One region of the Lysinibacillus sp. NPDC097214 genome, then DNA from elsewhere that is predicted to be linked to it. Evidence: predicted binding sites of a transcription regulator. Region 1 holds the regulator's gene; the other holds the start of a gene.

Region 1 (3,655 bases):
AAGCACGAGCGATGTTTTTTTGAATAAATTCCTCAAGCTTTGCCTTTTCATCTTGCTGACGTTCATAAAGCTTCAAATCGCGCTCATAATTTTTCGCTTTTTCATCTAAATAGGCACTATAATTGCCTGTATATTTTGTGACGCGATGACGAGAGACTTCGTAGACAATGGAAACAACCTGGTCTAAGAAATAGCGGTCATGGGAAACAATTAGAATAGCCCCTTCATAGCTTTTTAAATATGATTCCAACCAAGAGAGGGTATCAATATCTAAATGGTTAGTTGGTTCATCGAGTATTAATAGGTCAGGTTTACTTAAAAGAAGCTTAGCAAGCGCTAACCGAGTCCGTTGTCCCCCTGATAGTGAGCTAATTGGCTTTTCGTAATCATTAGGATAGAACTGCATGCCATGAAGGACAGAACGTGTATCAGATTCATATTGATAGCCACCCGCATCCTTAAAATTATGCTGCAAATGATCGTATTCAGACATTATTTTTGCATATAAAGTAGGATTTTCATAAACAGTTGGATCGGCCATTTGTTGTTCTAATGATCGTAGTGTTTGTTCTTGGGCAATAAGCGGCTCAAAAATTGTCATCATTTCATCCCAAATCGACAATGTTGAGTTTAATCCAGCATGCTGCTCTAAATATCCAATTTGTACACCTTTAGGAATAATAATATCGCCAGAGTCATATGACATTTGACCAGCAATTATTTTAAGTAAAGTGGACTTACCAGCACCGTTACGACCTACTAATGCAACACGGTCACGATGTTGAACTTCTAATTTTACGCCACTTAAAATTTCATCTGCAAGGAAGGATTTATATAGTTGATTGACCTGTAAAACAATCATTCTTGACACCTCAATTCTTCCTTAGTGTAATGGATGAGCGATTGGCTTGCAATGTCGATGCTTTACTTATTCCAAGCTGTCATGTAAGATTGAAACGATTTCCCTTTATTTAGTGGCGTAAAAGCGCCATTAACTAAAGGAAAATCCTCCAGTGAATATTATAAACTTAGAAATATAAAGCATGTATCATAAATAGAACTTGATACGTTTTAAGGGGGAAAAAGTTTGAAACAAGAATTAAAAATTCCACAAGCCACTACGAAAAGACTTCCTCTTTACTATCGTTTTATCCAAAACTTTGCACAAGAAGGCATGGAACGCATTTCTTCGAAGGAACTAAGTGAAGCGATGAAAATTGATTCTGCAACTATTCGCCGAGATTTTTCTTATTTTGGTGCTCTTGGGAAAAAGGGATATGGCTATGATGTGCAGCATCTCTTACAATTTTTTAGCCAAACGCTCGATCAACATGAAGCGACAAAAGTAGCGTTAATTGGTGTAGGGAATTTAGGTAGTGCTTTATTAAAATATAATTTCCAAAAAAATCATAATACTCATATCGTTGTGGCATTTGACTCGAAGGCCCCAAAAGAAGGGAAGATGATTAGCAATATTCCTGTTTTTCACCCTGATTTATTGGAAGAGAAGTATGCAGAATATGGAGCGGAGCTTGCAATTTTAACAGTTTCACCACGCTCTGCACAGAAAATGGCTGATAGATTAGCAGCGATGAACGCAAAAGGAATTTTGAACTTTACGCCAGAGCGTATTACTGTACCAGATAAAATGCAACTTTTAACAATCGATTTATCGGTAGAGTTGCAGGCACTTATTTATTTAATTCGTAATCAGGAAGAGTGATCATAGTACATAATTTAACTTCTTTCAGCGGAGTCCAAACACCCGCTGAAAGAAGTTAAAGTCTCCGGACGCAATTAGGCCGGGGTATAATTGATAGTATAGCTCACAGTTTCTGTTAAATAGAAGTATGTAATAAATTGAGAGAATGACGAAAAACTTTCACATATTATTAGTTAGCAAAATGGCGAAATATGCGTTAAAATGATGGATATAAAGAGGAGGTGGCTGTAATGGGTGGTATTGGTCCTATGAGCCTCATTATTATCGGAATTGTCGCATTACTAATTTTTGGTCCTAAGAAGTTACCAGAGCTTGGTAAAGCATTTGGTTCAACATTACGTGAATTCAAAAATGCTACTAAAGGTTTAGCCGACGAAGATGATGATGACAAGAAAAAGAAAGAATTAGATAAGTAAGTTAGGATGTTTGAGGAATGAATCCAAGAGATCTAACTGTCATTGAACATATAGAAGAATTAAGAAAACGGCTTTTCATTGTTGCCGTTTTCTTTGTTCTCGCTATGGCTGGCGGCTTCTTTGTTGCAAAGCCGCTTGTTAAATACCTTCAAAGTACTGGAGCGAATTACAATATAGAGCTCCATGCATTTGATGTAGTAACACCGCTTGCAATTTATATCCAAGTAGTTTTCTTAATCGCTTTTATTCTTTCTTCGCCGGTATTGATGTATCAATTGTGGGCTTTTATTAGCCCGGGATTAAGGGACGTAGAACGAAAAGCAACTTTAAGCTATATACCGTATTCATTTTTATTGTTTTTAGCAGGGCTATCCTTTTCATACTTTTTACTATTCCCTTATGTCATAAAATTCATGATGAATTTATCAAACGATTTAGAAATTCAACAAACAATTGGCATACATGAATATTTTACGTTTTTATTTAAGCTTACAATACCTTTTGGTTTCCTTTTCCAATTACCGATTGTAGTCTTGTTTTTTTCACGTATTGGGATTTTATCTCCTGAGTTACTAATTCGTATTCGTAAGTATTCATACTTTGGTTTATTTGTATGTGCTGCTCTAATCGCGCCACCTGAATTAGCTTCGCACTTAATGGTTTCAGTACCGTTGTTTGTTCTTTATGAAATTAGCATTATGATTTCTCGTATTGGCTATAAGAAATACTTAAAATCAGAGGAAATGCGAATGAAGGAAGAACAAGAGGCTGAGCAAAAACGTCAGATAGAAGAGGCACTTGAACAGCAGAGGCGTCAAATCGAAGAATTGAATCAATAATAATAGAAGCTCGATGCTAATTAGTAGCATCGAGCTTTTTCGTCATTATAGTTACAGCTTACATGCAATAAAAATCAGTGGAAGAAAAACTCCCACTGATTTTTTATTGCATTTTTTCTAGTTCTTGAAGAAACTTTTGCAATGGTTCTGCATACAATTGTACAAGTGTCACAAAACCGTTCAGCATGACATGGGCGATAATTGACGTCCAAATGCGTTTCGTTTTGTGATATAAGAAGGCAAAAATTAATCCACAAATTGTATAAAGCAAGATATGTGAGAAGTCCATATGAATAAGTGCAAAGAAAATGGCACTTACTATAGCGGCTACCCAGAAATTAGTTGTTTGGACAAGCGAACCAAAAATTACACGACGGAAGACGAACTCTTCTAAAATTGGTCCAAATACGACAATTGCTAGTATCGCAATAGGAGCGCCTTTTGCTATACCTACAATATCAGCTGTGTTTTGCGACCCACCTTGGATACCGAATATAGCCATTTCGATAGCTGCGCCAATCATTTGGCCAAAGAAGACTAAGAAGAAACCAATAATTCCCCACATAATTGACAGTGGTATCGTTTCTTTCTTCCCTTTATAAATATCCCAAAACGCTTTATCGCGAGATGTTAAGATTAAGCTTAGAATTAACGCAATAGCAAAGCTGAGTGCAATA
Region 2 (3,655 bases), on a different contig from region 1:
TTAAGCGATGAGCTGCACGTGCAAATGCTACTAGAACACTAGACGTGAAGTTTGGATTACTTTCAAGTTTTAATGAGAATTCTAGAATTTGTTTTTCGTTAGCGCCGCTTTCCCCACTACGAATAACGAATCCACCATGTGGCATGCCTGTGTGGTTTGCTTTAAATTCTTCTTCAGAAATAAAGTTTACTGTTGTGTCATACTCATCAAAGTAGTTTGGCATCGTCACGATTTCTTGCTCAACTTTCGCAGCATCTGCACCTTCCTCAAGAACAACCCAGCATTCACGTGCATGTTTTTCACGAGTTGTCAGCTCAGGATTTTCACCGTTGCGAACACGGTCTACAGCCTCTTGAATTGGTAATGTGTATTGTACTGCATTTTTAACGCCTTCAATGCGACGCACTGCATCTGAGTGACCTTGACTTAAACCGTCTCCCCAGAAAGTATAAGTTGTGCCTACTGGTAGAACTGTCTCCCCGAGTATACGATTTAAAGAGAATAAACCTGGATCCCAGCCAACTGAAATGACGGATACTTTACCAGATTTTTGTGCCGCAGCATCTACAACCTCGAAAAACTCAGGAATTTTCGCATGAGTATCAAAGCTATCAATTGTATTAAACCATTGTGCAAAGTGTGGTCCTTGCTCTGGTAAATCTGTTGCTGAGCCACCACATAAAATCATTACATCAATGTCATTTTGGAATTTTTCAGCATCATCCACTAAATATACGCTTGCATTACTTGCAATGTTTACAGTTGAAGGATCGCGACGTGTGAATACCGCTACTAATTCCATATCTGGATTTTGTGAAATAGCAAACTCTACACCGCGCCCTAAATTTCCATAACCTACAATACCTACTCGAATTGCACTCATTAAAAATTCCTCCTCACGATTACGTGACTATGTGAAGCCCTTCACGTTAAATCTACTTACAATAATACGTTGTGTTAGGAAAATTCACAATAGTTTGAGTACGAGTTTTTCTCTTGAAATCATACAAGTTTTCTATGATTTCTATTCGTAAATGGCATGAATACGGTTACATATTAAAAATCAAATGACTAACCTTTAAGTTTTCGTTAAAGCCATGTAAATGAAGACTTTTTCCACCGCATGTCTTGTACAATAAAACTAACGACAAAGGGGGCATGTTGAATGAAAGGTAATTATTATTCACCAAGCACAACATTGAAACAAGGAGAATTACTTACTCGTCCATTCCAAAATGCACAAAAATCTGCTAAAGCTCACATTGAAACTGAGGTAAAGCACAAAAAGATCCCACCCGACACACACCAATGTTTAATGGTTATACCTTTTGGCGTTATAGAAGAAACCCTAGCTATCTCCGTACAAAACCGAAGAGTCAATGAGGCTAACTTTTACCATAGCGGCAAGGAGATAGCACGCTGGTTAGTTAAAAAAAGTGAATACAATAAGCTTTAGTATTCCTCACAGTATTTCCTGTGCTAATTCGGAAAGACGCTTTTCATTAATAATGTGATAGCCATTCTTTTTCTTCTCTAAAATTTTTTCTTCACAAAATTGTGCAAGTACATATAATAAATGTCGATAGGAAACCCCTAAATATTCACAGATTTCAGTATGCTTTTCTTTATAGACTCCTTGATCTGAAGAAAATTGAATAAATGCAGCAAGTCGATTTTCAAGTGGAAATGCTTGATTTTGTGTATATTTTGACGTCATTTTGAACGCCTTTTCCCCTAAAAACAAACAAAGTTTACGTAAAAATAGTACATCCGTGAGTAACTTTGCTTTGCAGGACTGTTTAATCGAAAAACAAATCGTCTCGGTTACTGTCTGAATCCCCTTCGTATATCTTGCCTCATTAAGTAACTCAATTTCCCCCATAAAAAGTGGTGCCTCCAAGTAATCGATAAGCGAGACCTTGCCATTTTTATGTGTCATGTATAGCTTCGCCTTTCCTTCGATCATGTAGTATAGCGTATCTGGAAATGACCCTTCTTGAAAAATCCATTCACCTTTGTCAAACTTACATATTTCTAGAAATGGATCAATTTCAAAAGAAAAAAAATCATCTATTGGAAATTTATCTAGATAATATGATCGTTCCTCAGCTGTCAGTATTTGCATTTTTTAATCTCTCCTCCGAAATAATGTGAGATATCTCACATTATTGTAACGATGAACGTGCTATTATTCAACATAGTTAAATTGGAGGTACGGAATATTTATGAACAATCAACGATGGCTTTCTCAAAATTTCTTTGCATTTTTCTTTACATGGGGTATTTTCTTACCTTACTGGACTGGTTGGCTTGTAGATGCCAAACATCTTACAGTTTCACAGGCTAGTGTCGTAATGGGCTGTGGTCTTTTAGCACGAGCAACATCAAATCTATTTTTCTTCCCGACGCTTGCAAAATATGTGAATAACAAACGACTCACTAGCATTCTAGCAATAGGTGCCCTCATCACAACTTTATTTTACTTACTAAGCACGAGCTTTATCTCGCTTCTTATTGTTACCCTTTTATTTAGCGTTTTCTATCCAGCACTGCTACCTGCCGTTGAAAGTAGCGCGGCAACGCTCGTACAGCATGGAAATGTACACTATGGTAAAAGCCGCTCTTATGGTTCCCTTGGCTTTGTCATTGCAGTATTAATCATTAGTATGCTGACAGGTGCATTTGGCAATGACATTATTTTTTGGAGTATGGTGGTCGGCCTGATTGGTATGCTGTTGATGCAACAAATGGCTACTCCACAAGAGTTACTCGTTGTACCGACGAAAGAACAACGTGCAAAATCATTGTCGATGAAAACATTATGGTCTATTAAAGGCTTCCCTATTGTTTTATTAATCGTTATTTTATTACAAGGCGCTCACGCTTCTTATTACAGCTACGGCTATATATATTTAGGTGATTTACATGTCGACCCATTCTACATGGGCATGATTATTAACATCGCCGTTATTTGCGAAATCTTATACTTTATGAAGGCTGATACACTATTTAAAAAATGGCGCTCATCTTCTTTATTACTTTTAGCAGCAAGTGGTTCATCATTACGTTGGCTACTTATTTACCTATTCCCGAATGTCTGGGTATTTATCGCTTCTCAAACATTACATGCATTATCTTTTGCTCTCGCGCATTACGCTTTTATCAGCTATTTAACAAAAGTATTGCCGAAGGAGCAAATTCCAAATGCACAAGGCCTTTACTCTGCATTAGCAATGGGATTAAGTACAGCTATCCTTACATTTTTAGGCGGCTATCTATACGAAATTTCTCCTGGACTATCATTTGCAGCAATGCTTATTTGTACTGTTCCAGCAATCGGTATACTGCTTACTACTAGAAATAAATATCAATATTAAAATAAGCAGGTGAGATTTTTCTCACCTGCTTTTCTATTTACTCACTTTGGATAATACGAAAACCCAGGATATTTCACGACCGGCCACTTTTCCTTTCTTAATACATGTAGAAGTTCCGGGCCAATATTTAAATTGCTTTGTACCAGCTCAGCTGGAGTAAGAGCCATCCATTGATTTAATGAAACATCTTGAAACCTATCACTTTTAAACATTTCAAGGAACCATAATGTCTCCGTACCGGTATTCTCAATGTAGTGTCCATTTGCAAACGGCACGTA

Evidence for each region. Region 1 encodes Rex, which represses fermentation and respiration genes when NADH is low (regulators of the CRP and FNR family bind a similar motif). Its sites were predicted from a motif close to TTGTGAAATATTTCACAA; they were not measured.
Region 2: the regulator Rex is predicted to act here: its motif matches at 2,149-2,166, upstream of yeiL (transcriptional regulator YeiL).

The regions. Positions count from the first base shown of each region.
Region 1 is NZ_JBNNSS010000015.1:64,563-68,217, reverse strand. It holds gene ACQKMI_RS22695 (ABC-F family ATP-binding cassette domain-containing protein) at 1-862, opposite strand, end outside; gene ACQKMI_RS22690 (redox-sensing transcriptional repressor Rex) at 1,088-1,723, shown strand; gene ACQKMI_RS22685 (twin-arginine translocase TatA/TatE family subunit) at 1,954-2,139, shown strand; gene tatC (twin-arginine translocase subunit TatC) at 2,157-2,978, shown strand; gene ACQKMI_RS22675 (CPBP family intramembrane glutamic endopeptidase) at 3,082-3,655, opposite strand, start outside.
Region 2 is NZ_JBNNSS010000004.1:442,371-446,025, forward strand. It holds gene ACQKMI_RS12175 (diaminopimelate dehydrogenase) at 1-883, opposite strand, end outside; gene ACQKMI_RS12180 (hypothetical protein) at 1,166-1,456, shown strand; gene yeiL (transcriptional regulator YeiL) at 1,463-2,125, opposite strand; gene ACQKMI_RS12190 (MFS transporter) at 2,226-3,377, shown strand; gene ACQKMI_RS12195 (oxalate decarboxylase family bicupin) at 3,419-3,655, opposite strand, start outside.